Regions from separate parts of the Roseburia sp. AM16-25 genome, predicted to be linked through region 2. Evidence: predicted binding sites of a transcription regulator. Region 2 holds the regulator's gene; each other region holds the start of a gene.
What was found. Region 2 encodes Rex, which represses fermentation and respiration genes when NADH is low (regulators of the CRP and FNR family bind a similar motif). Its sites were predicted from a motif close to ATTGTTAANTANTTAACAAT; they were not measured.
Positions count from the first base shown of each region.

Region 1 (7,666 bases), 120 kb from region 2:
CCAACGAAATCTCCGATCTGTGGCTGTACGTCAATCCACTGTTCCATCAGATCGGCATAGATCTTACCATCATCCTGTGATGCATAGTAAGAATAGTACTGTTCGCTCTCGTTTGCATCGAGTCCTTCCAAAACTCCTGCTGTCTGCTCACATGCGCTTTGTAACTGAGTCTCAGATAAACCGTTCAGATCTACCTGACTCTTACCGCAGGAGCATAACGCGAGCATACATACTAAAGTACTGACCATTAATATGATTTTCTTTTTCATATGCTCACCTTTCTATTTTGTTCCGTGTTTCTTGTATGGGCCATCTACCCTCTTTGTAAAGAGCATCTCAAATCCGGCGATCAGATACTTTCTGGCATCTGCCGGCTCTACAATGCGATCTACATAACCACGTCTTGCCGCATTTGCCACACCGCAATTCGTGTTTGCATATTCCTCAGCCTTTGCAGCGATCACATCTGCGGAAGCATCTGCGTACATGATCTTGGCTGCAAGTTCAGCATCCATCGGTGCAACATCTGCATCAGCAAAAGCAAATACAAGATCTGCGCCGAGTGATTTTGCGTTCATGGTCACATAAGCACTACCAAGTGCCTGTCCACAGAGGAAAGAGATCTTTGGTACTGTGGCATTTGCGAATGCATATACCATCTTGCCAAGTGCCTTTGCCAGATGCTTTTCAGCACATACGGAAGCCTCGTAACCTGTTGTATTGGTAAGTGAAAGTACCGGGATATCAAAAGCATCACAGAAAGAAACGAAATCTGCTGCCTTTTCGCATCCGTCAGACGTAAGTTTGGTTCCAAGATCTACGACTTCATCACCTGCCATAGTCTCCTCACGGTTGCCTACCACGCCAACGGTAATACCGTTTAACTTGATAAAACCGGTAAGCATTTCTTTTGCAAATCCAGCCTTGGTCTCAACAAAGAGATGATTGTCTGAGATCTCCTCTGCAAAAAGTGCAAGATTTTTAACCTTGCCATCTAAGCCTTCTGCGGCACGGTTGAGATCATCCATACATTCCTCAACACAGCCTTCTTCGACATTGCATCCTGGAAGGATGGTAACGAAACGACGGATCTCTTCCATGACCTCTGCCTCATCACCGACAAAATCAACATTGCCAGCCTCTGCATACTGGAAGTCTGCGCTTGCTGTGTCAAGTTTGTCTGCACGATTGCCGGAAATAGCATCTGCAGAATTGACAAATAACTTGGCATCCTTTGTCATAAGTGCGAAATCGCTGACAGAAGTAAGTACGCTGAGTCCACCGCCACAAGAGCCGAAAACACCCATGATCTGTGGGATCACGCCGGATGCGGCAACTGCCTTTGCATAAATGGCTCCGATGCTCTCAAGTGCGTCTACAGATTCCTGTAATCTGACACCTGTGGAATCCAAAAGTCCAATGACCGGTGCTCCCATCTTCATAGCCATATCATACACAGACATGATCTTCTTTGCATGCATCTCACCAATGCTTCCGTTTAATACAGAAGCATCCTGGCTGAATACGAATACCAGATTGCCATCGATCAGACCATGTCCGATCACTACACCATCAGAAGGTGTCTGCTGCTGGTTCAGATCAAAATCTGTGTTTCTTGATGTTACCAGCGCGCCTAATTCGACAAAACTGTGCTCATCAAGTAATTCATTCATCCTCTGAATAGCAGGATTGTTTGTTACATTACTCATGCTACTTTTCCTCCATATATATAAATTCAAAATTTCTCTACCGTAATAATAACGTTTTGTCCTTCCTTTTTCAACCACTTTTGTTAATTATTTCACTATATTTTTACAAAGTTTTTTTGCTATCTTTTGTTAGAAAAACATAGCCCATTTTTTCAGGATCGCCTGGAAGAACCATGGCATATTTTTTACTGCAAGACTATCCTCCAAAAGGATGTCACAGGTATCTATGACCACATCATCCACCAGAAGTTCTGCGTTTCCGATCGCTTGAAGTCCCTTGCCCGTCGCTTCGATACTGCGCGGATAATGTAAGCGGATCGCCATGGTCTCCCAGTCTGCCAGAAGGACTTCCTTTCGCATATCCGTCAGTTGTGGCATGGCAGACTTTTGGGTTTTGAGATCATAGTCCGGGTTCTGGGCTCTTTGGAGCCTTACGCTTTGTAAGCCCTCTGCCGGATCCATGACCTTGCGCATCTGATAATAGGTCGTGGCATATTGGTAGATCTTATTGCAGTCCTGCCATTTGTAGGTCTTATTGTTTGGCCAGCCACTCGCCAGCAAGGCAATGACAAATTTCCGCCCGCCGGAAGAAAGTGAAGTCACATAGCAGTATCCGGCATCCGCGGTAAATCCTGTCTTTCCCGACAGGCAGTCAGGGTTCTGGCTCAAATAGGCGTTGTGGTTGGTACAGGAAAAGTTCCGTGTCCCCGGGATCATACTGCCATCTGCCTGCTCCGTCAGCGACGTAAAAGAATAAGCATTTGTCTGCGTGATCTCTAAAAAGCGCTCCGCCCGGGGTGACTGCCAGCTACAGTAACGCATGATAAGCGCCAGATCATGTGCCGTCGTACCATGGGTATCTTCTCCAACCGAAGCATCCAGACCGTTTGGTGTCAAAAAACAGGTATTGCTGCAGCCCAGTTCTTTTGCCTTTTCATTCATCAGGGCAGAAAAGCCCTCCACACTCCCGCCAATGTGTTCTGCGATCGCCACGGCAGAATCATTATGGGATTCCAACATAAGAGAATACAAAAGGTCTTTGAGGTAATACTGCTCGCCTTCCTCGATATTTAACTGCACATTGGGCATGGATGCCGCATAGGCAGATACCGTGACGATATCATCTTCCTTTCCGTTTTCCAGTGCCAGAATACAGGTCATGATCTTGGTCGTGCTGGCATTGGCACGCTTGCACTCACCCTCTTTTTCATAAAGCACCCTGCCGCTGTCTCCATCTAAAAGTACCGCAGACAAGGCATGGATAGAATTTGCATCGATCGTTTGCTTTTCTGCTGCGCAGATGGTTTGCGGCTGCCATAACAGGATGACAAAAAGGACAATAAAAAAAGACCGCATCTTTTTTATAAAAAGCAAGACAAAATCCTCCCAAACAGACTTTATAAAAAACTATGAGGTCTTCTTTCTTTTATGACATTTTCGGTAGAAAAACTATTCTCCGCCTACATCCAGTTTGATTTCCTGCTCAGCCTCCTGCTTAAAGGTCTCCATCTGGTCGGTCGTCGGCGTCGGCAGTTCATCAATGGAAGATACGCCAAAGGAACGTAGGAATTCTTCCGTGGTTCCAAAAAGCATCGGTCTTCCCGGTGCATCCAGACGTCCAAGTTCGGTCACCAGGGAATATTCCACCAGTTTGCTGACGGCATGATCGCTGGATACGCCTCGGATCTTTTCGATCTCCGATTTGGTGATCGGCTGCTTGTAGGCAATGATGGATAAGGTTTCCAAAAGGACATCCGTCAACACCTGCTTGCGTGGCTGCTTTGCCATGCGGATCAGGTATTCATAGAGTTCCGGCTTCGTGCACATCTGGTAAGAACCGTCCAGTTCCGTCAGTTGCACCCCGCGTCCTTCTTCTGCCCATGTTTCTTTCATATGTTCCAATGCCTTTACGACATCTTTTGTCTCTACTTCCAGTGCCTTTGCGATACGTGACGGTTCCACCGCCTCGCCAAAGGTAAAAAGAATCCCTTCTATGATGGACTCCATCTGTTTTTGATCCATAACGTCACTCCTATTCTATGCCGCGATTTTCGACTCGATCAGAATATCATCAAAGGTATGCTCCTGCGAGATCAGAATCTTTCCCGATTTCATCAATTCCAATATCGCCAAGAAAGTCACGATCACTTCCATCTTACTGCTCTGTTTTTCCAATAACTGACGAAAACTAAAGTTTTTATGCTGGCCGGCGTACTCTGACAAATAGCCCATCTTGTCCTCCAGTGATACTTCTTCCTTGCGGATCTCTCCGAATTTGGAACGGATGGGATCGATCTTGTCCTTCTGTCGTTTCAATACGGATTTAAAAATATCATTCAACTGGTTCAAGGTCAGGTCTGATACCAGTTCCTTGGTATCAATGGGCGGTGTGTATGCCAGAACCTCCTCCGGAACGGTCGGCTCTTTGTAAAAAATATGGGAGGCATCCACCTGGCAATCCTTTAATTCAAACGCCATGCATTTATATAATTTGTATTCCAGCAACTGTTGCACCAATTCTGCCCGCGGATCTTCCTCATCCTCTTCCTCGGTAGGATCTGCCGGGAGCAGCATCTTGGACTTGATATCCAGAAGTGTCGCAGCCATGACCATAAATTCACTAACGACATTCAGATCATGTTTTTGCATCTGTCGGATATATTCCATATATTGATTTGTAATCTCTACGATGGGAATATCATAAATGCTGACTTTATTCTTATCTAGCAGGTGTAAAAGAAGATCCAGAGGTCCTTCAAACACCTGTAACTTGAATTCTAATTCCATATGCCTACCTCTTCACAAAATCCTTTCTATTATACTGGGTTTTCCCATGAATTTCAAGTTTTTGGCATAGGAGACATTTCTTTTTATATACTAGGTAATAATGTAATTTCCTGAGGTATTTTATGAAATCCTATAAATCCCTCTTATGTCTGCTTCTATCGCTTCTTTTGCTCCTGCCTCTTTTTTGTATGCCCGCACTTGCAGAAGAAGCAGACGAGACGCAGGATACTGCCCTGACCTTGTCCTGTCCTTCCGCGGTTTTGATGGAAGCCTCGACCGGCTGTATCCTATACGAAAAGGATGCGGTCGCAAGACTTCCCATGGCAAGTGTGACCAAGGTCATGACCCTGCTTTTGATCTTTGAAGCCATCGAAAACGGACAGATCTCTCCGGAAACCCAGGTCAGCGTTTCGGAACACGCTGCCTCCATGGGCGGATCACAGGTCTTTTTGGAAGCCGGTGAGATACAGACCGTAGAGACACTGATCAAATGTATCAGCATCGCCTCTGCCAACGATGCAGCCGTTGCCATGGCAGAGACTGTCGCCGGCTCGGAAGAAGCCTTTGTTGCCCTTATGAACGAAAAAGCCGCCGCCCTTTCCATGGAAAACACGCATTTTGTAAACTGCTGCGGTCTGGATGACACCGACCATTACTCCTGTGCCAAGGATCTTGCCCTTTTAAGCCGCCAGTTGATCCTGCGTTTTCCAGCCATCTACGACTATTGCCAGATCTGGCAGGAAGATATTACCCATACGACCAAGAAAGGACAGACTCCTTTTACACTGACCAACACCAATAAACTGCTCAAATCCTATCCTTATGCCACAGGTCTTAAGACCGGTTCGACCAGCCTTGCCAAATTCTGTCTGTCCGCCACAGCCAGCAAAGATAATATCGATCTGATCGCTGTGATCATGGCGGCACCGACCTCCAAAGACCGTATTCGGGATGCCCAGTCGCTGTTTGCCTATGGCTTTGCCAACACTGCCATCTATCAGGACAAAACGACCGAAAAGATCCTGCAGATCCCGGTCAAAAAAGGAGTCGCCGATACCCTGCATGCAGTTGCCAAGCAGGATTTTTCCTATCTGGATCAAAAGAAGGCAGATCTCAGCCAGATCACCAGTAAACAAAACCTGCCTGAAAACCTCACGGCTCCCATCAAAAAAGGTGATACCGTCGGCTCCATCGACTATTACCTGGGTGACAAGCAGATCGGATCCATCCCGGTCGTAGCCAAGGAGTCCATTGCAGCTGCCGGTTATGGAGATATTTTACAGGAAATGTTCTGCTATTACTGCTTTGTATCCAAGAGTGTCGGCAGGTAAATGGTGCCCCAGTTGCCACCACCGTCCATATGCCCCCGCTTCGCCCGTTCATAGAGGCGGAGTTTGACATCGACCGGGCTAAGATATGGTTCCTGTTGTAAGAGCAAGGCAATGGCTCCCGTCACAACAGGAACTGACATGGAAGTGCCGGTCTTTTTTACATACCAGCCCTGCTTGCTGCAACTGGTGATATTACTTCCCGGTGCATAGATTTCTGGTTTTTTGACGCAATCCGCTGTCGGTCCGCGCCCGCTGTAATCGCTTGGAGAAAAAGTACCCTGCCGGTAATCTGCACTGCCTACCGTTATGACCTTGGGCTGGGTGCCCGGTATGGTGACACTCCCCTTACCCGGTCCATTGTTGCCTGCCGCGCATACCGTGACAATCCCTTTGTCCCAGGCGGCTTCCACTGCGCCTAACAGGTCTCTCTGCCAGTCTTTGGCAACACTTTTGATCAGACCGACCGAAATATTTAAAATGCGAATGTGGAATTTTTCCTGCATCTGCATACACCAATAAATTGCCGCGATAAAGTCCTCAATACGTCCGTCGCCCTGGTGATTTAGGACCTTTCCTATGATCAGATTGCTATGTGCCGCAATTCCGCGATACCTGCCCTTGGAACGCAGTCCGCTGCCGGAACTGATGCCCGCAATATGGGTGCCATGTCCGTAATCGTCATATAAACCCTGACGTTCCTCTACAAAGTCCCGGAACAAAACAATACGTTTTCCAAAATCAGGGTGTGCCTCCACACCGCTATCTAAAATACAAACACCAACCGGCTGGTCTCTATCCCCCAGCCGATCCATGTTTTCTTCAAATCCTATCCAATGCCTTACCTGATTCATCTGTATTTTTTCGCTTTTTTTCAGTATATGAAAAAAACTCCCATCGGTTCAAACCGATGAGAGTTCCTGGGTTTATAGATTATTTTACATCCTTGATAGAGAAGGAAATTCTTCCCATCTTGTCCTTGCCAAGACATACAACCTTAACAACATCGCCAAGGGTAAGTACATCTTCTACATGCTCGATTCTCTCTTTGGAGATCTTAGAAATGTGAACCATGCCTTCCTTGCCAGGTGCGAACTCGATGAATGCACCGAATTCTTTGATACTTACGACCTTACCGGTAAAGATCTGTCCCTGTTCAAAGTCGGTTGTGATGATCTTGATCATCTCTACGGCTTCGTCCATCTTTTCCTTGTCCGTACCGCAAACAGATACGTTACCTTCATCTGTGATGTCGATCTTAACGCCGGTACGCTCAATGATCTCATTGATGGTCTTCCCACGCTGACCTACAACATCGCCGATCTTTGCCGGATCGATCTGGATCTGGATGATCTTTGGTGCATACTTGCCAACGCTCTCTCTAGGTGCAGAGATTGCCTTTGACATACACTCATCCATGATGAAGAATCTTGCTTCTCTGGTTCTGCGGATCGCTTCTTCTACGATCGGTCTGGTCAGACCATGGATCTTGATATCCATCTGGATGGCTGTAATACCGTCTTTGGTTCCTGTAACCTTAAAGTCCATATCACCAAAGAAATCTTCCAAGCCCTGGATATCGGTAAGTACGATATAATCATCATCTATCTCTCCTGTAACAAGACCACAGGAAATACCTGCAACCATCTTCTTGATCGGTACACCGGCTGCCATAAGTGCCATACAAGATGCACAGGTAGATGCCATAGATGTAGAACCATTGGACTCAAATGTCTCAGAGACCGCACGGATCGCATATGGGAACTCCTCTGTAGAAGGAAGTACCGGGATCAAGGCTCTTTCAGCCAATGCTCCATGTCCGATCTCACGACGTCCCGGTCC
Region 1 is NZ_QUCW01000002.1:501,449-509,114, reverse strand. Features, by position in the region: gene DW183_RS06350 (OadG family protein) at 1-269, opposite strand, end outside; gene DW183_RS06345 (acyl-CoA carboxylase subunit beta) at 282-1,709, opposite strand; gene DW183_RS06340 (D-alanyl-D-alanine carboxypeptidase family protein) at 1,839-3,083, opposite strand; gene scpB (SMC-Scp complex subunit ScpB) at 3,159-3,731, opposite strand; gene DW183_RS06330 (segregation and condensation protein A) at 3,747-4,496, opposite strand; gene DW183_RS06325 (D-alanyl-D-alanine carboxypeptidase family protein) at 4,619-5,827, shown strand; gene DW183_RS06320 (S8 family peptidase) at 5,794-6,678, opposite strand; gene DW183_RS06315 (polyribonucleotide nucleotidyltransferase) at 6,758-7,666, opposite strand, start outside.
Region 1: a site for Rex is predicted at 1,789-1,808, ahead of DW183_RS06345 (acyl-CoA carboxylase subunit beta). Genes of this name have one in related genera too.

Region 2 (7,666 bases):
TTATCGCAGTGTGACTCTGGAAGAACTGGAGGATAGGTTTCATTATAGCAGACGCCAGTTGATCCGCATTGTGCAGAATGCAACAGGGAAAAATTTTAAAGATGTGATTCGCGATATGAAGATGGAACGAGCAAAGATGCTTTTGCGGGATACCACACTGCCCGTGGAAAGAATCGCAATGGAGTGTGGATACGAGAATGCATCCAGTTTTACCAGAATTTTCAAGCAAACAGTGGGGGTAAGCCCCCACGCTTACCGACATGGAATATTCGTGACTTTACCACAGTAAAAAGTTTTGCTATACTAAAGTACAATAGTGAAAATGCTAAGGAGGCAAATGACATGAGCAAGATTATGATGAAGACACCACTGGTTGAGATGGATGGTGATGAGATGACAAGGATCCTTTGGAAGATGATCAAGGATGAATTGTTACTGCCGTTTATAGATTTAAAGACAGAATACTATGATCTCGGTCTTGAATATCGTAATGAGACAAATGATCAGGTGACAATCGATTCAGCAGAGGCAACAAAGAAATACGGCGTTGCTGTAAAATGTGCCACAATCACGCCAAACGCAGCGCGTATGCGTGAATATGATCTGAAAGAGATGTGGAAGAGTCCAAACGGAACCATCCGTGCCATCTTGGACGGAACGGTATTCCGCGCACCGATCATCGTAAAAGGAATTGAGCCTTGCGTAAAGAATTGGAAGAAACCGATCACGATCGCGCGTCATGCATATGGAGATGTCTACAAAAATACAGAGATGATTGTTCCGGGACCGGGAAAAGTAGAACTTGTTTATACGGCTGAAGACGGCAGTGAGACGAGAGAAGTGGTACATAACTTTACCGGCACCGGTGTTGTTCAGGGACAGCATAACCTGAATGATTCTATCGAAAGTTTTGCAAAGGCTTGCTTTAACTATGCCTTAGATACAAAGCAGGATCTTTGGTTTGCGACCAAGGATACCATCTCTAAGAAATACGATCATACCTTTAAGGATATTTTTCAGGAGATTTATGAGGAGTCTTATAAGGATAAGTTTGCCGAGGCAGGCATTACTTATTTCTATACCCTGATCGATGATGCCGTAGCTCGTGTGATGAAGTCTGAGGGCGGTTATATCTGGGCTTGTAAGAACTACGATGGCGATGTCATGAGTGACATGGTATCGTCTGCTTTTGGATCTCTTGCCATGATGACCTCTGTTCTGGTATCTCCACAGGGCGTCTATGAGTATGAGGCGGCTCATGGAACCGTACAGAGACATTATTACAAGCACTTAAAGGGAGAGGAGACATCCACGAACTCTGTTGCTACGATCTTTGCATGGACAGGCGCACTGAGAAAACGCGGTGAGTTGGATGGCACACCGGAACTTTGCGATTTTGCAGACAAATTGGAACAGGCATGCATCAAGACGATTGAGGATGGAAAGATGACAAAAGATCTTGCTCTGATCACAAGTATTCCAAATCCAGTCGTTTTGAATAGTGAGGAATTTATCAAAGCCATCAGAACAAGGCTTGAGGGCATGTTATAGGAGGAAGCCATGATTTTATCCTGCCAGAATCTTTCGAAATCTTTCGGAAGTGATGACATCATAAAGAATGTCTCTTTTCAGATCAATGAAGGAGACAAGGTAGCCATTGTCGGAAATAATGGTGCAGGAAAATCAACACTGCTAAAGATGATAACGGGTGAGTTGGATACCGATGCAGGAACGGTTGTTTTTGCCAAGGATACCACCATCGGTTATCTGGCGCAGTATCAGAATATGGAAGGAAATGAGACGGTCTATCAGACCGTCTATTCTTCGCGTACAGATATTTTGGAAATGCAGAAAAACCTGCAAAAAATGGAAGAACAGATGACAAAACTGACAGATGATGCCTTAGATGCACTGCTTGTCCGCTATCATGAGATGCATGATGTTTTTGATCATATGAACGGTTATGCGTATGAATCGGAAGTACAGGGCGTGCTTCGTGGACTTGGTTTTTCCGAAGAGGATTTTTCAAAGACGATGGATATGCTTTCCGGTGGACAAAAAACCCGTGTATCTCTCGGAAGACTCCTTGTTTTGAAACCGGACATCCTGCTTTTAGATGAGCCGATCAACCATTTGGATCTGAATTCTATTGAGTGGTTAGAGAACTTCCTTATGAATTATAAGGGAACCGTTGTTATTGTAGCACATGATCGTTATTTTCTGGATCGTATCGTTACAAAGGTTATTGATATCAGCATGCATACTGCACATGTTTACAAAGGGAATTATTCTGCCTTTGCCATGCAAAAAGAAGAGATCCGTAAGACCATGATGCGTGAATATGAAAAACAGCAGGCATCCATTGCCCATCAGCAGGAAGTCATTGATAAGTTAAAACAGTTTAACCGTGAAAAATCCATCAAACGTGCAGAGAGCCGTCAGAAAGCCCTCGATAAAATGGATGTTATGGAAAAACCGATCGATGCGCAGGAACATATGAAATTGTCCTTGCAACCAGATGTGACAAGCGGCAATGATGTACTGGAACTGATCGGACTTTCAAAATCCTATGATGGCATGCCGCTCTTTTCTAACGTAGATTTCCTTTTGCAAAGAGGTGAGCACGTTGCCATCCTTGGTGATAACGGTACAGGAAAGACAACATTGCTTAAGATCATCAATGAGATTGTGACCGCAGATTCCGGCTCTTTCCGGCTCGGCGCAAATGTTACGATTGGTTATTACGATCAGGAACAACAGGTTTTGGATGATGACAAAACACTCTTTGAAGAAATGAGCGATGCCTATCCAAACTTAAACAATACAAAGATTCGCAATGTGCTTGCGGCATTCATGTTTTTAGGGGATGACTGCTACAAGAGGATCGGCGATCTGAGCGGTGGAGAGCGTGGACGTATCTCCCTTGCCAAACTCATGTTGTCCGGTGCCAACTTTTTGATCTTAGATGAGCCGACTAACCATTTGGATATGGAGTCCAAGGAGATCCTGGAAAATGCCATCAATGCCTATGAGGGAACGGTGCTTTATGTGTCACATGACCGTTATTTTGTCAACCAGACTGCAGACAAGATTTTAGAACTTGAAAACCATCAGTTCAGCGTATATCTGGGTAATTATGATTATTTCATCCAAAAGAAAACAGAGCGTATGGCACAGGAAAAAGCAGTACAAGACGCAAAGCGTGGTGATACAGAATCGATTTCCGGACAATCTGAAGGAAAGACGGATTGGAAGCAGCAAAAGAAGATCCAGAGCGAAAAGCGCAAGGTAGAAAATCGTCTGGCAGAGGTGGAAGACCGCATTGCCGCCTGCGAAGAAGACCTGCGTCAGATCGAGGAAGAATTTGCCAAGGACGATGTGGCGACAAATTCGGCAAAGCTTAATGAATTATCACAAAAACAGGAAAAGTTACAGGAAGAATTGGATGCCCTCTATGAAAGTTGGGAAGAATTGTCGGAGACACTGACAAATGATTTCGCATAGGATAGGCGGATTCTGTTAAAAATTTGACATATATATTTAAAATATTTATAATTTTTATATAAATATGATATATATGTCATCATTGACAGTGGAAGTAGGGGGAATTTAACGTGGAAAAGGAAATATCCCAGGCAGTCATTCGTCGTATGCCAAGATATTACAGATATTTAGGAGAATTGCTTGATGCAGGAGTGGAGCGCATTTCGTCCAACGAACTCAGCAGTTGTATGCATGTGACGGCATCCCAGATCCGGCAGGATCTCAACAATTTTGGTGGTTTCGGTCAGCAGGGCTATGGCTATAATGTTCAGTACTTATATGATGAAATCGGCAAGATCTTAGGATTGAATGAGACACACAATGTGATCGTGATCGGTATCGGTAACTTGGGGCAGGCAATCGCCAATTATGTTAAGTTTGAAAAATTAGGTTTCAAGATCGTCGGTCTGTTTGATGTCAATCCGGCATTGAAGGGGAAAGAGGTAAGAGATATCCCAATCCGTATGTTGGAGGAATTACCAGAATTTGTAAAGACAACACGTGTGGATATTGCGGCACTGACCCTGCCAAAGCAGAATGCAGAAGCGACCGCGGCACAGTTATCTTCCCTGGGCGTACATGCCATCTGGAATTTTGCCCATGTCGATCTGGATGATGTGGAGGATATGGTCGTAGAGAATGTGCATCTGTCCGATAGTCTGATGCAGCTTTCTTACAATATTGCCAACCACAAAAAATAGTTTTCAAAAGAAGGTGAGCGTATGGAACGACAGGCGTTTACAGAAGCACTGGCGAAAACAAAAATACCCATTCTGGTCTTGGACCAGAAATGGCACCGGCTTTTTGCCTTAGATGGCAAGCCCAAAGAGGTGCAGGAACTGGAAAGCCAGTTGAAGGAGATCTTGGAGCGGCAGGGACGCCTGACGCAGGAGTTAAAGGATTTAAAGAAGGTCAAGTCATCCCTTATGCAGAATATCGTAGAGCATATGGACGCAGAGGAGGACAAGGAGACGCACAGCCGGCAGATGGACGAGAACAAACGGCTGATCGAGGAAGTCAAGGAAAAGATCGCAGCCAACGAGGATGCCCTTTTGGAGATCCCAAAGGAGATACAGACCTGCAATGACGCGCTGATGATGGAGACCATGACCTTTTGTTATGATCGTCTGCGCACCAATTGCAAAGAAGCCGAGGAGATTGCGGAATGGATCAAAAAGGTCCGGGTAGAATTAAAAAAGAACATCATCCGCAAACAGAATCGGGAGATCAACAATAAAGAAATCTATGCATATATGCATGATATATTTGGAAAAGATATCATCAATCTTTTTGATGTGCAAAATGATGATGTGGATCTGATCACAGGAGAGGATCGCCCGTCCGGTGATACGACCCAGGACAAACAGTTATCAAAAGATGTACAAAAAGGAGACGTATGAAATATATTTTAAACAGTCGCGAAATGAAACAATGCGATAGCCGCACGATCGAGCATTATGGTCTGCCTTCCATGGTGCTGATGGAGAGAGCCGCGTTATCGGTTGTTTCATTTTTGCATGAAAGAGATTTGTGGCAAAAGAAGATCGTCATACTATGTGGAAGTGGCAACAATGGTGGGGATGGACTCGCCATTGCAAGGCTTTTATACTTAGAGGGGGGTCAGGTGTCGGTATGCCTGGTGGGCGATTTTTCCAAGGCTTCGCCGGAAAACATGGCGCAGCAAAAGATCTGTCGGCAGTATGGCATGGACTTGTCTAGTTCTACGGATACACTTGCAGACGCCCAGGTGATTGTGGATGCCCTGTTTGGTATCGGACTTTCCAGAGAATTGGGCGGTGACTATCCTGCACTTTTGCAAGAGGTCAATGCCATGGATGCCTACCGGCTGGCGGTGGATATACCATCCGGTGTATCTGCGGATGACGGACAGATCATGGGGCAGGCATTTTTGGCGGATGCGACCATAACCTTTGCTTTTGCCAAGGTCGGACAGATGCTTTATCCGGGGAAAAAATACTGTGGTGAATTGATCGTATCTGCAATCGGAATCGAATCATGCAGTCTGGCAGATCAGGTTCTTCCTTGTAAGAGTCTGGAAAAAGAAGATCTAAAACAACTACCGCAGGCAAGCTCGGATGATCACAAGGGAAGCCGGGGAAAGGTGCTTGTGATCGCAGGCAGTGAGGATATGGCAGGCGCGGCTTATCTTGCATCGAAAAGTGCTCTGACGAGTGGTGCCGGCATGGTCAAGGTCTATACACCAAGATGCAATCGTGACATCATTTTGACACGATTCCCGGAAGCCATTCTTGTTACCTATGATAAATGGAATGAAAAGCAGTTGTTGGAAGAACTTGCTTGGGCGGATGCCATAGCCATAGGACCGGGGCTTGGAAAGTCTAATCTGGCGGAGAACCTGGTCCGCACGACTTTAGAAAATGCTGCAGTGCCGATGGTGGTGGATGCGGATGCGTTGGGGATTCTGGCAGAACATTTACAGTGGCTGAAAAAGCCGCATACAGAGACCGTCATCACTCCGCATCTGGGTGAAATGGCACGCCTGATGGGCAGTCCGCTTATGTATGTGACTGACCATAAATTATCCATAGCACAGGATTTTGCAAGAGATTATCAGGTCATTTGTGCACTTAAGGATGCGGCTACGATCGTATCCGTGCCTTATGCCACGACTTATATCAATGCGAGCGGCTGCAGCGGTATGGCGACAGCCGGCAGTGGTGATGTCTTGACCGGTGTGATCGCAGGATTGATCGCGCAGGGCTTAAGACCGGAAGATGCGGCATCACTGGGCGTTTACCTGCATGGACTTGCGGGAGAGGAAGCCGCAAGGACAGAGGCTAATCTTTGCATGCAGGCAGGTGACATCATAAAAGGAATAAAAACGATCTATCAGAAAGAAGGAAGATGACAGTGGAAATAGAAAAAAGGCGTGTTTACGCCATCGTAGATTTTGATGCCTTAGATCAAAATGTGCAGGCAATGGAAGAAAAACTGCCGCAGGACGTCGGCATGATGGCTGTTATCAAGACCAATGCCTACGGGCATGGTGCTAAGGCAATTGCTAAGCATTTAGAGGACAATGACCGCATCAGCGGTTATGCGGTTGCAACGGCAGAAGAAGCCTTGGAACTGCGAAAAGCAGGCATTGGGAAGATGATTCTGATTTTAGGCTATGTCTTTGAAAAAGATTATGAAGATCTGATTCTGCAGGATATCCGTTTTGGGATTTACCGCAAGGATGTGGCGCAAGCCTTGGATGCGGCAGCGGAAAAATGTCATAAAAAGGCACTGATCCACATCAAGATCGATACCGGTATGCACAGGATCGGCTATCCGGTCTGTCAGGAATCGGTAGAAGAGATCAAAGAGATTGCAGGGCTCAAACATCTTTGCCTGGAAGGTATCTTTACCCATTTTGCCAGAGCGGATGAAGCGGATAAATCTTATGCAAAAAAGGCATATAGCTTATTCAAGGATATGATAGGAGCGCTGCAAAAAGAGGACATTACGTTTCCGATATGCCATTGCTGCAACAGTGCCGCTATCTTAGAACTGCCGGGCTATCATGAAAATATGGTGCGTGCAGGCATTACTTTATACGGTCTGTGGCCGTCAGAGGAGATGGATCATGCCTTTCCTTTGCATCCGATTTTATCTCTTTACAGTCATATCGTACACATCAAGACCCTTCCGGCGGGAAGTGCGATCAGTTATGGCGGCACCTATGTCACTGAAAGAGAAAGCCGGATCGCGACGATCCCGGTAGGATATGGCGACGGCTATCCTCGTTCTTTATCCAGCAAGGGCTATGTGCTTGTGCGCGGCAAGCCTGCACCGATCGTGGGCAGGGTCTGCATGGATCAGATGATGGTGGATGTAACGGATATCCCGGATGCAGAGTATCTGGACCGCGTGACCTTGATCGGTCAGGATGGGAACGCAGTCATTTCTATGGAGACACTGGGAGAAATGTCCGGGCGTTTTAACTATGAACTGGCATGTGATCTGGGAGACCGCATTCCACGTTTTTATCAGAAGGACGGCGCATGCGTTGACGAAATGAATTATTTTGCATAATCTAATATGAATAGCTTTTGAAATTGTGGAAATACTATTTATAAATTCAATTTTGGAGAGTGTA
Region 2 is NZ_QUCW01000002.1:622,759-630,424, reverse strand. Features, by position in the region: gene DW183_RS06975 (AraC family transcriptional regulator) at 1-289, shown strand, start outside; gene DW183_RS06970 (NADP-dependent isocitrate dehydrogenase) at 343-1,551, shown strand; gene DW183_RS06965 (ABC transporter ATP-binding protein) at 1,561-3,504, shown strand; gene DW183_RS06960 (redox-sensing transcriptional repressor Rex) at 3,615-4,244, shown strand; gene DW183_RS06955 (hypothetical protein) at 4,266-4,943, shown strand; gene DW183_RS06950 (NAD(P)H-hydrate dehydratase) at 4,940-6,433, shown strand; gene alr (alanine racemase) at 6,436-7,602, shown strand.

Region 3 (7,666 bases), on a different contig from region 2:
GCCTCCACCCCCTGACTTTCAAAGATCGCATTTTCCTCTTCCAAATCGAACAAGGCACGGCTGGATATGCCGATCATAAAATTTTTCTGCATAAAAAACACCCCTTTCACCAGATGTCATCCATTTCCTGTGATTCCATCTTAGCAAAAGAGGTGTCCCATTATTGTCTCTACTTGTTACTTCTTCTCCAGATATGCATCTTGTCGGCTTCTTCGATCAACCAGTCTCTGAAATCCGGATGTGCAATGGAAATGATCTTCTCCGTTCGTTCCCATGTCGACAATCCCTTGAGGCAGACCTTGCCATATTCGGTTACCAGATAGTGCGTGTTGGCTCTGGTATCTGTAACGATGGATCCCGGTGCCAATGTCGGCTGAATACGGGATTCCACGGTGCCGTCCTTTCTGGTAAAGGTGGAAGAACAGCATACGATACTCTTACCACCATGTGACATATATGCACCCATAACGAAATCCAGTTGTCCGCCTGCACCGCTGATATGCTTGGTTCCCGCAGACTCTGCGTTGATCTGTCCAAACAGATCAAAATCAACTGCATTGTTGATTGAAATAAAATTATCCAGTTTAGCAATGTTTCTCACATCGTTCGTATAATCTACCGGTGCGCTCATCAATTCCGGATTTTCGTCCAGATAATCATACATTTTTTTCGTGCCGGCACCAAATGCGTATGTCTGACGGAAGCGGTCAATATTCTTCTTGGATCCATTGATCTTGCCCGCACGCGCAATATCGACAAAAGCATCCACATACATTTCTGTATGCACGCCCAGATCCTTCAGATCCGATTCGGCGATCAGGGATCCAACCGCGTTCGGCATACCACCGATACCAAGTTGTAGACAAGCGCCGTTCGGGATCTCATCCACGATCAATTTTGCCACTGCCTTATCAATATCGGTTGCAGGACCACCACCGCCGAGTTCACCGATTGCAGGGTTTTCTCCTTCCACGATCGCATCCACCTGGGAAATATGTATGCCTTCTTCCATGCCGCCAAGACAACGAGGCATGTTCTCATTGACCTCAACGATGATATGTTTTGCCGTTTCGCAAATCGCCATCAAATGGGATGCATTCGGTCCGAAATTGAAGTAACCATGCTTATCCATTGGTGCAACAACAAACATAGCAACGTCATCCGGCTGAATGTTCTCTCTATAATAACGTGGCAGTTCAGAATAGCGAAGCGGGCTATAGTATGCGCAGCCTCTGGCAATGAGTTTTCTCTCCAAACCTCCCATATGCCATGAGTTCCAGCAAAAATGCTCCCCTGCATCCTCTCGTTCAAAGATAGCCAGTGGCTTTAATAAGATACCACCGCGCACCTTGACATCACGCAATTCATCCGTACGTCTTGCCAATGCCCGATCCAGGGCATCCGGTGTTCCCGTACACCAACCATAATCTACCCAGTCCCCCGACTGCACAACTTTAACAGCCTCATCTGCCGTTTTTAGTTTGCTCTGATACTCCTGCGAAAAATCCATTTCCGTAACCTCCTCACAAGATTGTTAAAAATTTACCATACTTTTATACTACCACCTTATGCCACGAATTACAATATTTTTGTATAAGAAAAGACACCGGATCATCTCCGGTGTCCATTTATTCCTCTATTTCTTCCAGCGCCCGCTTCGCCTGCAAGAGGGATTCCATGAAATAGTCCCGCTCCTCCTCGGAAAGTTCCTGCGCAAGCACTTCCTCGTATGACGCTACCAGTCCCTCCAGTGCACGGTCACTGCCCGCATGCACATCCAGGATTGCCTCGGATTCATAGGCTGCATTGTAGTACCAGAGAGCCGCCTCTTTCGCATCACCGGCATCGCTATAGTAATCACCCAATTCTGCGCAGATCTCACTGGATGGCTTATCTGTCATCTCTTTGATGGCGATCTTGAAAAAGTCCCGCTCCCCTCCCAGCCTGCGATATGTCCGAAGCAGGATAGCAGCAGCGCGCGAGCGTTTATCTGTCTGACTCTCTGTCTCATAGATCCTTAAAAAATAAGGACATGCATCCATAAGATCAAGAATATCCCCGGTCTTATACAATTCCATGGCATACATCCGCTGCAACTTATCCGACAGCCCGCCATCCCCTGCGATTGCCTTGGTAAAAATAGAAAAATCCCGCTTACTGTGTAGATTTTCCGGCATATGACTGATCACGATATCACTGTCAAAAATGACCGGATCCAGACGCACCGTCTCATGCACCGGATCGATCCATGTAAATGTCCGCAGGCGTTTGAAGAGTTTCGGACGGTATTCCATCTTGGCATTCAAGACTGTATTATAGTCCGTCACCGTATGATACTTCATCTGCACGATCTCAACTTCCGGCAGGAGTGCCGCTTTCAGTTTCAGAAAAGCCTGCCGGTTTTCCTCGTCTAAGACCTCGTCCGCATCCGGCGCATAGATGTAATCCATGCTTGCCTTAGAAAAGGAAAAATTACGGGCTGCCGCAAAATCATCCTGCCAGACAAAATCGTAGATCTGCTCGGTATAGCGTGCGGCGATCTCCTTTGTCGCATCCGTCGATCCTGTGTCTACAATAATGATCTCATCCACAAGATCTGCGACGGAATCCAGACACCTTGCCAGCACCCTTTCTTCATTTTTTACGATCATGCACAAACTGATTGTCGTATCCTGCATCTGCCTGCTCCTATCTTTTGTCTATCCACCATAAACCATATAATTGCAAAATTCCTTCTAACGATCCGGATATTGCTCCTCTACAAATCTGCGCAATACCGGAATGCTCCTCTTGACCTTTTCCGTATCAATGCAGTAAGCCATACGGAAATACCCCGGCACACCAAAATTATCAGACGGCACCAGGATCAGATCGTATTCCTTTGCCTTCTGGCAAAAGACATTAGCATCTTCCTCGAGTGCCTTTGGGAAAATATAAAAGGTACCTCCCGGACGCACCACCGTAAAGCCCAGGTCTACCAAGGTATCATACAAAAGATTCATATTGGTCTCATAAACGGAAAGATCACTTGTCTCATCCAACACGCGTGCCACAGCCAGTTGCACCGAAGATGACGGACAGTTGTGTCCGGTTCCACGGCTGATCTGCGCCATGATTGGCACTAAAAGATCTGCATCCACCGCCTTTGGATTGACTGCCACATAACCAATACGCTCGCCCGGAAGACTCAGACTCTTGGAAAAAGAATAGCAGGAGAGCGTGTTGTCATAATAGCGGCTCGGATACGGCACGCTTTTTCCATCAAAGGCAATCTCGCGGTATGGTTCATCGCTGACCAAAAAGATCTCATGTCCGAATGCCTTTTCCTTTTGACGCAAAAGATCTGCCAAATGCTCTATGGTCTCCTCCGAATAGACGATACCGGACGGATTGTTTGGTGTATTGATGAGCACCGCCATCACGTCCCCTGTCAGCATTTCCTCAAAAGCCTCAAAATTGATCTGGAAATCCTTGGTATGTGCCGGCACAACCTCTAACTTTGCCCCGGTTCCTTCAACGTAAGGTGTATATTCCGGGAAAAATGGTGCAAAGGTCAGCACCGTGTCGCCCGGTTTGGTAACCGCACGCAGGGCATGCGCCAATGCGCCTGCTGCACCACTCGTCATAAAGATATGTTCCATGCCGTACTGCATGCCAAAGCGCCGGTTCAGGCTCTCTGCGACCGCTTTGCGCACCGAAGGAATGGTGGTAGATGGGCTGTAACCGTGCAATTCCATGGGATTCATGGTCTCATGCATGTCAATGATCGCCTTGGTATAATCCTCGGCACAAGGCACGCTGGGATTGCCCAGACTGTAGTCAAAAACATTGTCATACCCGATCTTCTCTCCCCTTTTTGTCGCGTATTCACTCAATTCACGGATGATGGATTTGCCGCCCAACATCGCCTTGTAAGTTTCGTTTATCATCTTTTACATCTTTCCTTTCTATATTTTCCGGTAAAAAATTATGAAAAAACCGCAGTCCGATCAAAGACTGCGGCATTTTTTTATTTTATTCCTTCAAATTCATATCCGGCATCTTTTACTGCGGCAGCAAGCACATCCTCGGCTACCGGTGCGCTCATCTTGACCACGACCTCGCATGCCTCATGATCTGCCTTTGCCTCGGTCACACCGTCGATCTTCTCCAGTGCTTCCTTTACGTGTGCCTCGCAATGTGCACACATCATTCCCTTAACTTTTAATGTTTCTTCCATGTCAGAATTCTCCTTATCTATCTTTTCTTTTTGATCCGCCTTTGTCTTGTCTTCTATTATAACAGTATCTTGCGCTTCTGTAACGTGCGATTTTGCTTTTTGTCCTTTGACTTTTTTATCCCGCTCGGTACTGTAAATATCGACAAAATTCAAACGCAGGGCGTTGGTCACGACGCAGAAACTGGAAAGGCTCATTGCCGCCGCACCAAACATCGGGTTTAACTCCCATCCGGTAAACGGATACCAGAGTCCGGCTGCCAACGGAATACCAATGGCATTGTAGAAAAATGCCCAAAAGAGGTTTTCGTGGATATTCCGAAGCGTTCTACGGCTCAAGCGGATGGCGGCTGCCACATCCGTAAGACGGCTGTTGACCAGCACCACATCAGCGGCATCTATGGCAATATCCGTACCTGCGCCAATGGCAACACCAACATCCGCTCGCATCAGAGCAGGGGCATCATTGATACCATCGCCTACCATCATGACGTGACCATCTTGAGAGAAGCGGCGGACCACTTCTTCTTTGCCATCCGGCAGAACCCCCGCGATGACCTCGTCTACGCCTGCACGCGCTCCGATCGCCTGGGCTGTCTCTACCCTGTCACCCGTCAGCATGACGACATGCACGCCCATATTTTTCAGTTCTGCGATCGCCTGCGGACTGTCCTCTTTCATCTCATCTGCCACACAGATCATACCGTAAAATTGATCCTGGCTGGAGAAAAAGAGCGGTGTCTTTCCCTGCTTTGCCAAAAGTTCGATCTCATGGCTCTTTGCAAAAGCAGAAAAAGAGTCCTTGGCAAGCGGTGCGATAAATTCTTCCTTGCCACCGTAAATGCGTTTGCCACGCCACAGCCCCGACAAACCATTGCCTGCCATGCTCTCAAATCCCTCTACCGGATCCGAGACAATGTTTTGTGCCTCTCCGTAGGCGATCACTGCTTTGGCAAGCGGATGTTCGCTCTTGCTTTCCAAGGATGCCGCCAGTGCCAGTAATTCCTCTGCCGAAATGCCTTCCTGCGGTACGATATCAGTCACCTTTGGTTGACCCTTAGTGATCGTACCTGTCTTATCTAAGACAACTGTTGTCGTCTTACCTGCCTGTTCCAGAGAAGTTGCATTCTTAAAGAGGATGCCCTTCTTGGCACCGACACCGTTGCCGACCATGATCGCTACCGGCGTTGCCAGTCCAAGCGCACACGGGCAGGAGATCACCAGTACGGCAATGGCACGGGAAAGTGCAAAACCAAAGGTCTGTCCGACAGCAAGCCAGATCAAAAATGCCACCAGAGCGATACCTAAGACTGCCGGGACAAAAATACCGGATATCTTGTCTGCCACCTTGGCGATCGGTGCCTTGGTTGCCGATGCATCACTGACCATGTGAATGATCTTGGCAAGTGTGGTATCCGAGCCGACACGCGTAGCCTTTGCGGTAATAAAACCGGAAGCATTGATGGTCGCAGCCGTCACTTCATCGCCCACCTCTTTGTCTACCGGGATACTCTCACCGGAGATCGCGGATTCATCAATGGCGCTTTGTCCCGAAAGGATCACGCCATCCACCGGAATGCTCTCGCCCGGACGTACCACAAAGACATCATCCACCTTGACCTGATCGATCGGCACCTTTTTCTCTGCACCATCCACAAGGATCGTTGCCTGTTTTGGTGCCAGTTCCATCAGCCCACGCAGAGCATCGGTCGTCCTTCCCTTGGAATATGCCTCCAGCATCTTTCCGACCGTGATCAAGGTCAGGATCATGGCTGCAGATTCAAAATAGAAAGAATCCAGATACTTCATAACGCCGTCCATATCGCCTGCCATCTGTGCCCCGGTCATAGCGAAAAGGGCGTAGACACTATAGCCAAACGATGCGCCCGCTCCCATGGCTACCAGGGTATCCATATTGGGAGACTTGTGCCATGCGCTGGTAAAGCCGCTGATAAAGAACTTTTGATTGATGACCATGACCGCCACCGTCAAAAGCAACTGATACAAGCCCATTGCCACATGATTGCCTGCCATAAAAGATGGCAAAGGCCAGCCCCACATCATATGTCCCATAGAAACATACATGAGCGGCAATAAAAAGCAAAGGGATGCGATCAGGCGGTTGCGCAAAGTACGAAAGGCTTTCTTTTGTGTGCTCGCCAACTGGTCGGCTTCACTTGCTCCACTCTTAGCCTGCGCCTGTCCTCCCTGTCCATCTTCTTTTAAGGATGCACCATAACCGGCTTCTATGACTGCTGCGATAATGGCTCCGCTATCCGCATGTCCTTCCACATTCATGGAATTGGTCAACAGGTTGACCGCTACATCCGTCACGCCGTCCACATTTCGCACGACCTTTTCTACGCGCGCCGAACATGCCGCGCAGGACATTCCCGTTACGTCATATTTTTGCATGTCTGTCCTCCTTATTTCATCAATTTCTGTAAGGTAACGACCAGTTCGTCCACCTTTTCATTCTTGCCTTCCCGGATATCATTTGCCACACAGGTCTTGATATGGTTGGCAAGCAAAACTTTATTAAAACTATTGAGAGCAGATGTGATCGCGCTGACCTGGGTCAAAATATCCACGCAATAGGCATCGTTTTCCACCATGCCTTTGACCCCTCGCACCTGACCTTCAATACGGCTCAAACGGTTCATCATATCTTTATATTCTTTCTCATCGCGCACTTTTTTATTACAAGAACTGCAGTGCGGACAGGTATTTTCCATCTTTTCTTCCATCTCTTTCTCCTTTCTTCGGATTGTAGCAGACCGTAGGGACACTCCATGTGGCAAAAGGAACGTCCCTACGGTCTGGATTATATACCCCTATGGGGTATATGTCAAGAGGACACTATTTATTTTTTGCGAAAGAAAAAGGCTTCCGCACCCATGTACGAAAGCCTTGTCTGTTCAAATATTCTTATCTGTTCATTTCCGAAACAGGACCTTTTGCGTTGTGGTCTGCAATGACATATTCCACCTCATGCAGATCAGATGACGGCAGATCTCCCGGAATGGTATTTTTGATAGCACTGCAGGCATTACCAAAAGCAAGTGCCTTCCTGCAATCCATATCGGAAGAAAGCAGGCCATATAGCATACCGCCACAATAAGCATCCCCACTGCCGATGCGGTCAACTACATCGATCTTCTCATAAGGCTGCTCGGTATAGAAGGTATCACTCTTTGCCTCGTAGATCACAGAGCCAAAACTGTGCTGCTTTGGACTGTGTACCACACGCTGGGTGGATGCCACGATCTGGATCGGATACTCAGCGGTAAAGGAGCGCATGATGTCTTCTAGGGATCCTTCCTTTAAAAAGGTCAGGCGCGCCGTATCCTCAGAGCAGAAAAAGATATCCACATATGGCAGGATCTGCTCAATACATGCCTTTGCCTCGGCTCCTGTCCATAAGTTGAGTCGGAAGTTGACATCAAAGGA
Region 3 is NZ_QUCW01000001.1:211,315-218,980, forward strand. Features, by position in the region: gene DW183_RS01015 (5'-nucleotidase) at 1-92, opposite strand, end outside; gene DW183_RS01020 (butyryl-CoA:acetate CoA-transferase) at 170-1,510, opposite strand; gene DW183_RS01025 (glycosyltransferase family 2 protein) at 1,629-2,678, opposite strand; gene DW183_RS01030 (pyridoxal phosphate-dependent aminotransferase) at 2,736-3,929, opposite strand; gene DW183_RS01035 (heavy metal translocating P-type ATPase) at 4,010-6,631, opposite strand; gene DW183_RS01040 (metal-sensing transcriptional repressor) at 6,643-6,963, opposite strand; gene DW183_RS01045 (sugar kinase) at 7,145-7,666, opposite strand, start outside.
Region 3: a site for Rex is predicted at 1,531-1,550, ahead of DW183_RS01020 (butyryl-CoA:acetate CoA-transferase). Genes of this name have one in related genera too.

Region 4 (7,666 bases), 570 kb from region 2:
GGGGATGCCAATTATAAGATGAACCCGCCACTGCGTACCAAGGCGGATGTGGATGCCTTAAAGGCAGGTCTGCGCGACGACATTATGGAAGTGATCTCTACCGACCATGCACCGCATACGGCAGAGGAAAAGGCAAAAGATCTAAAGAGCGCACCGTTTGGCATCGTAGGTATGGAGACGGCGGCAGCACTTACCTTTACCGAACTTGTAAAAACAGGTTATCTGACCCCGATGGGTATGGCAGAGAAAATGAGTACCAACCCGGCGCGTATCCTTGGCATTAACAAGGGAGATATCAGCGTAGGACACCTTGCAGATATCACGATCTTTGATCCAAAGGATACTTACGAAATCAATGCAGCAGAATTTGCCAGCAAGGGAAAGAATATGCCGTTTGAGGGAAGAAAAGTGACCGGTCGTGTGGTTGGTACGATTTTGGATGGACGTATTGTTTATCAGAAGTAACTGGGGTATCATAGGAAAAGAATAAAAAGAGTGAGGATAGAGATATGATCAACAAGTTAAATGAAAAAATTAAAAAGACAGGCGCACCGATCGTGGTCGGCTTAGACCCTATGCTTTCTTATCTGCCAACGCACCTGCTGGATGCAGCCGTGGCAGAAAAGGGTGAGTCTTTAGAGGCAGTGGCAGATGCCATTTTTGCATACAACAAGGCAATCATAGATGCAACCTATGATCTGATCCCTGCGGTAAAGCCACAGATCGCTATGTACGAGCAGTTCGGACTGCCGGGGCTTGCAGCTTTTAAAAAGACCGTAGACTACTGCCACGAAAAGGATCTGGTCGTGATCGGTGATGTAAAACGTGGAGATATCGGTTCCACATCCGCAGCCTATGCGACAGCGCATTTGGGTCAAGTCGCCGTAGGAAGTAAGGTGCTGACACCATTTGATGAGGACTTTGCGACTGTCAATCCATATTTGGGCAGTGATGGCATTGAGCCGTTTGTCAAAGTCTGCAAAGAGGAGAAAAAGGGAATCTTTGTATTGGTCAAGACCTCCAATCCGTCCAGTGGAGAATTTCAGGATCGCGTGATCACGGATGATGAGGGCAAGCAGAGACCTCTATATGAATTTGTCGGACAGATGGTTGATAAATGGGGTAGCGACTGCATGGGTGATGACTACAGTTATGTCGGTGCTGTTGTAGGAGCCACCTATCCGGAAATGGGAAAGGTATTGCGTGAATTGATGCCAAAGTCTTATATCCTGGTTCCGGGATATGGCGCACAGGGCGGCAAGGGTGCAGATCTGGTACATTTCTTTGACAAGGATGGTCTGGGCGCTATCGTCAATTCCTCCCGTGGTATCATCGCAGCCTATAAGCAGGAACAGTATCAGGCAAAGGGCATTACGGAAGAGAATTTTGCAGATGCGAGTCGTATGGCGGTTGAAGCCATGATTGCGGATATTAAGTCAGCATTAAATTAACAAGGAGTACATGTTATGGCAAAGATTCAGGAAATGGCAACCGTATTAGAACAGACCATATTGGCAGAAAGTGTCTACAGTATGTGGCTGGCGACCAATGTTGCAAAGGAAGCGGCAGCGGGACAGTTCGTATCCCTTTATTGTGGGGAAGGAAGCCGCCTCTTACCGAGACCGATCAGCATTTGTCAGATCGATACCGACAGAAACGCCATTCGTTTGGTCTACCGGCTGGCAGGAAAAGGAACAAAAGAATTTTCCAAACTGCAGACAGACGAACAGGTCAGGATTCTGGGACCTTTGGGAAATGGCTTTCCACTCGAAGGTCAGCATCCAATCGTAATCGGTGGCGGTATCGGCGTGCCTCCGATGTTAGAATTAGCAAAACAATTAAAACAGGATTCAACAATCGTTCTGGGCTATCGGGATGATCAGTTGTTTTTAAAAGAGCAATTTGAATCATACGGACAGGTGGAGATCGCAACGGATGATGGCTCGGTTGGGCTACACGGTACGGTCGTGGATGTCTTACGGCAAAAGAATGTGACTGGGGATGTCATCTATGCTTGCGGTCCAAAGCCTATGCTTGCTGCCGTTAAGAAGTTTGCGGAAGAAAAGGGCATCAAGTGCTATATTTCTATGGAAGAACGGATGGCTTGCGGCATTGGTGCATGTCTGGGCTGTGTCTGCCAGACCAAGGAAGTAGATGCACATTCTCATGTGCATAATGCAAGGGTCTGCAAGGATGGTCCGGTATTTCTGGCTGAGGAGGTGGAACTCTAATGAATACACAGGTAAATTTAGCAGGGGTAACCTTAAAAAATCCAGTCATGGTGGCATCAGGAACCTTTGGATCCGGAGCCGAATATAGTGAGTTCGTAGATCTGAACCGTCTGGGTGCGGTCGTGACAAAGGGCGTGGCAAATGTGCCGTGGCCGGGCAATGCGACACCGCGTGTGGCGGAAGTGCGCAGCGGTATGCTCAATGCCATCGGACTGCAAAATCCGGGCATTGATGTTTTCTGCCAGAGAGATCTGCCTTTTTTGGAAGGCTATGATACCAAGGTGATCGTTAATGTCTGTGGAAAGACTACGGCAGATTATCTGGAGGTTGTGGAATGTCTGGGACAGGAAAAGCGTGTGGATATGTTGGAAATCAATATTTCCTGCCCGAACGTCAAAGAAGGCGGTATTGCTTTTGGACAGGATCCAAAGGCGGTAGAGGCGATCACCAAAGAAGTGAAAAAGCATGCAAAACAGCCGGTTATTATGAAACTCAGCCCGAATGTAACAGACATTACGGAGATGGCACGCGCGGCAGAAGCAGGCGGTGCAGATGTCCTTTCTTTGATCAATACCCTGACCGGTATGAAGATCGATATCAATCGCCAGACTTTTGCATTGGCAAATAAGACAGGCGGTATGTCCGGACCGGCAGTGCATCCGATCGCGGTACGCATGGTCTATCAGGTGGCACAGGCAGTGAAACTTCCGATCATTGGTATGGGTGGTATTGAAAATGCCGAGGATGCGATCGAGATGATCTTAGCAGGTGCTACAGCGGTATCGGTAGGAACCGCCAATTTCTATAACCCGATGGCAACCCTTGAGATCGCAGATGGCATCGAAGATTATATGAAACGTATGCATGTGGAAAATGTGCAGGATCTGATCGGAGCGGTACATTAAGGAGCGGGTATGGATCGTTTTTTTAATAAAAAAGTAGCAATGCAGTCTGCACGCATCCTTAGTTTTTCCCTGCTCATTATTCATACATGGTTTATTTTCTATTTCCATGCCTTAGACGTCGTGGAAATGCGAAACCTGAATTTTTTGAGTGTATTGATCTATATTATCAGTTTCTGGATCATCCAAAAAGAAAAGATAGATTGGTTTATCAGCATTGTAGGGATCGAAGTCATGGTACACATGATCTTTGCAGCTTATTTTGTGGGGACGGATTGTGGACTACAGATCACTTTGCTTGGCATGCCAATCGTCTTTTTCTATACAGATTATTTCTCGCTGAAATTGCGTGGACGCAGTGCGCACGGGATCCTTTACAGTGTAATATATATGATAAGTTATATCTGCATTGAATTTATAGACAGATATCACAAGGCGGTTTATGTCTTGCCGGAATGGGTAAACTTTTACACAAAATTATCTATTTTGATCTTAGCCTTTGTCATTCCGATCATTTTAGCCTATGTCATGACGCGCTACTCTTATTCTATGGAAAAGAATTTGCGTCAGTTAGCACAGACAGATGCAATGACCGGGCTTTTGGATCGCTATGGCATGCAGGATGTCGTCCGGGCAGCAATAAAAGGCGAGAATGCCACAGAATGTTGGATCGCTGTATTGGAACTGGATAATTACGAGTGGATCCGTCAGACCTATGGGCATGTGGCGGCAGATCAGGCGCTGATCGAAATTGCAAATTGCATGCAGAGACGGATGCCGGATTGCACCTGCGCCAGATGGGATAGCAATGAATTTACCATCGGCGGAAAAAATGTTTCAGAAAGCAGAGAAAAACTGGACCACTTGCTTGAAAAAATCCAGCAGATACAGGTGTTGGATATGACCGAGGAGTGCTTACTGCAGGTGTCCGGAGGCGTGGCTGTCTATGAAGATAGCATGGAGATGCAGGATTGGTTTGAGAGAGCAGAGCAAAAGTTACAACTTGCCAGATACAACGGTGGAAATCAGGTGATTATGTGATGGATGAAAAGAAAATATGCGTGCGAGAGGCTAGGGTTTCGGATGCAGAGGCCTTGTGTGAAATTTATGCTTATTATGTGAAGAATACGGCGATCACCTTTGAAACAGAAGTCCCTTCAGTGGCAGAGTTTACTGACCGGATCTGTAGTATTCAAGCGTGGTATCCCTATCTGGTCGCTGAGTGTAATGGTCAGATTCTTGGGTATGCCTATGCCCACCGCTATCATGAAAGAGCTGCTTTTGCCTGGGATGTGGAGGTGTCTATTTATATCCATCAGGAAGCAAGGCGCGGTGGATTGGGTCGTATTTTGTATGAAGCACTGGAAGCGGCTTTGAAAAAGCAGGGAGTGGTCAATTGTTACGCGCTGGTCGCAGAGCCTGAGACAGAAGATGACTACCTGACCTTTGATAGTCTGAAATTCCATCAGAAAATGGGTTATCACATTGCTGGAACCCAGCATTACAGCGGATATAAATTTGACCGCTGGTATCACATGACAACACTGGAAAAGTTCTTAGGAGAACATAAAAAGGGGATGACAGAGATCAAGCCCTACCGGACTGTGGAGTGAAAGAGAATAGAATAGGAATTTTTGGGACACAATCGACGCATGATTGTGTCCGTTTTTTGTCCTGCTATTTATGGTAAAGTGAACGTGATTTAATAGAGGAAATCGAGAAGCAATCGAAAGGACGGTTTTGGGAATATGTTTATAAGAGAAAAGAAAGCAGAGAGATACGAGCAGATGAGACAAGGCGCCTCCAAAAAAGAAATCCTTGAAGGCAGTAGGGGCAGAAGGAGACTGTGATTACTTTTCCTAAAAGTGTCCTCTCTTGCAAAAAAGAAAACCATTTTTGTCTATTGTCAAAAAAATATCAAACTCACTTGTAAAACCTTAGGATTGCGTTAAAATGTAGAAAAAGACAGTTCGGAAGAATTGGGTATTTTAACAAAATTAGGAGGTTTTTTATTATGGCAAACAGATTTGTGTTGAACGAGACATCTTATCATGGTGCAGGAGCAATCGCAGAGATTGCAACAGAAACATTGGGAAGGGGATTTCAGAAAGCATTTGTATGCTCAGATCCTGATCTGGTAAAGTTCGGTGTAACCAAGAAAGTGCTTGACGTACTGGATGAGGCAAAGATCGCTTATGAACTCTACTCAAACATCAAACCAAACCCAACGGTTGAGAATGTAAAGACCGGTGTGGAAGCATTCAAGGCATCCGGCGCTGATTATATCGTTGCCATCGGTGGCGGATCTTCCATGGATACAGCGAAGGCAATCGGTATCATCATTAAGAACCCGGAATTCGCAGATGTTGTAAGTCTTGAAGGCGTTGCACCTACAAAGAATAAATGTGTTCCTATTTTTGCAGTGCCAACAACTGCAGGAACCGCAGCAGAGGTTACCATCAACTATGTTATCACAGATGCAGAGAAAAACCGTAAGATGGTATGTGTAGACCCTAAGGATATTCCGGTTGTTGCCTTTGTAGATCCTGAGATGATGGCAAGTATGCCAAAGGGACTTACCGCTGCAACCGGTATGGATGCACTGACACATGCGATCGAGGGATATATTACAGCAGGCGCATGGGAGTTGTCCGATATGTTCCACTTAAAGGCAATCGAGATTATCTCAAGATCTCTCCGTGCTGCTGTTGAGAACACACCGGAAGGCAGAGCAGATATGGCTTTGGGACAGTATGTTGCCGGTATGGGATTTTCTAATGTAGGTCTTGGTATTGTTCACTCTATGGCGCATCCTTTGGGCGCACTTTACGATACACCACATGGTGTGGCAAATGCTATTATCCTGCCAACAGGTATGGAGTACAATGCACCGGTTTCCGGCGAAAAGTATCGTGAGATTGCCCGCGCTATGGGGGTAGAAGGTGTTGACGATATGACACAGGAAGAGTACAGAAAGGCTGCTATTGATGCTGTCAAGAAGTTGTCAGCAGATGTTGGTATCCCGGCAGACTTAAAGGATATTGTAAAGAGGGAAGATATTCCATTCCTGGCACAGTCAGCATATGATGATGCATGCAGACCGGGTAACCCAAGAGAGACAAGCGTAGAGGAGATCACAAAACTTTATGAATCACTTCTCTAGTCTGTAACTAGTTTGTAACACCGCAAAGGGTACACTCATCTTAGTATAGGATGAGTGTACTTTTTTGGAATTATAGCCCGATTGGTTCACAAAGAGCCAATCGGTTTTGGGTTTAGCAAACGTTTTTTCACATACAAGTGGACGATTTCTATTGTTAGGTTGCTGATGTGGAATTGGTCTATTATAATCAATATGTGACAAGCAATGACGTGACAAGAGCCTGCAATGGCCCAGATCATGTGGAAGGATGTTAGATGAATTTGCAAAAAAAGAAACGAGTGTTTCTGTTTCTTGTGGTAGTCCTGATTGGTCTTACGATAGGAGTCATCTTCTATGGCAGATATCAAACTGTGCAAAGGAAAGAGGGGAAAAAGGTCGAACAGGAAAAAGAAACATCAATAGAAAGGGAAAGTCGGCAAGCAGAGCAACTTCCAGAACAGTTACCAGAACCTGCAGATACAGACTTCGTGAAAATTACAGATTATATTCCGGATATTGTGGTGGATCTTAAGTATGCCACAGCAGATAATTTTACGGGAACGGTCATCTACGATTTTAAGGATGCCTATTTGCGCTATGGAACAGTAAAAAAACTCGCAGTGGCACAGGAAAAATTCAAAGCTATGGGATATTACATAAAAATATGGGATGCCTATCGTCCGTTTGCGGCACAGGAAAAGTTGTGGCAGGTCTGTCCAAATCCACGTTATGTTGCAAACCCAGCCAATGGTATGAAAGCACATAACCTTGGAGGGACAATTGACATGACGCTTGTTACATTCGATGGAAATGAGGTGGAAATGCCGACGGCATTCGATGATTTTTCTCTCAAGGCAGACCGTGATTACAGCGATGTGCCGGAAACAGCGGCAGGAAACGCTAAAATGATGGAGCGTGTGATGACAGAATGTGGTTTTGTAGGTTATGCGGGAGAATGGTGGGACTATTCCGATACAACAGCCTACGAAGCGTACGATTTCAAACCATAATTTATGAATTATAAACTTTTCTTTAGAATAAATTCCTTTAGTGTCTTTGGAAACTGCGTTATAATGATTTCATGTTGTTTCAATAAATAGGGGGTATAAATAAGGATAGAGTCAGCCCAAGTGGCTGTCTCTTATTGAATGGTAGGAAGAAAGATATGAGAAAAGGTACTGCGAGATCCATTTTAATGCTAGGGATTTTTTACTTTGTATTTCTTGGTGCAGAATATTATTTTGATAATATGATGGCTTTTGTGACAGATGCAGATGGTGTGGTCTTAGCACAGAACTATATCTTAGGGAGTAGTGTGCTGGGATTTTTGTTGTATGCACCAATGGAAAAAATGTTACCGGCAAAGATAAAGCAACTGTTTTGGAGCATGA
Region 4 is NZ_QUCW01000002.1:55,981-63,646, forward strand. Features, by position in the region: gene DW183_RS04150 (dihydroorotase) at 1-465, shown strand, start outside; gene pyrF (orotidine-5'-phosphate decarboxylase) at 510-1,451, shown strand; gene DW183_RS04160 (dihydroorotate dehydrogenase electron transfer subunit) at 1,467-2,231, shown strand; gene DW183_RS04165 (dihydroorotate dehydrogenase) at 2,231-3,136, shown strand; gene DW183_RS04170 (GGDEF domain-containing protein) at 3,146-4,174, shown strand; gene DW183_RS04175 (GNAT family N-acetyltransferase) at 4,174-4,746, shown strand; gene fucO (lactaldehyde reductase) at 5,148-6,296, shown strand; gene DW183_RS04185 (M15 family metallopeptidase) at 6,551-7,285, shown strand; gene DW183_RS04190 (helix-turn-helix transcriptional regulator) at 7,441-7,666, shown strand, end outside.
Region 4: a site for Rex is predicted at 5,036-5,055, ahead of fucO (lactaldehyde reductase). Genes of this name have one in related genera too.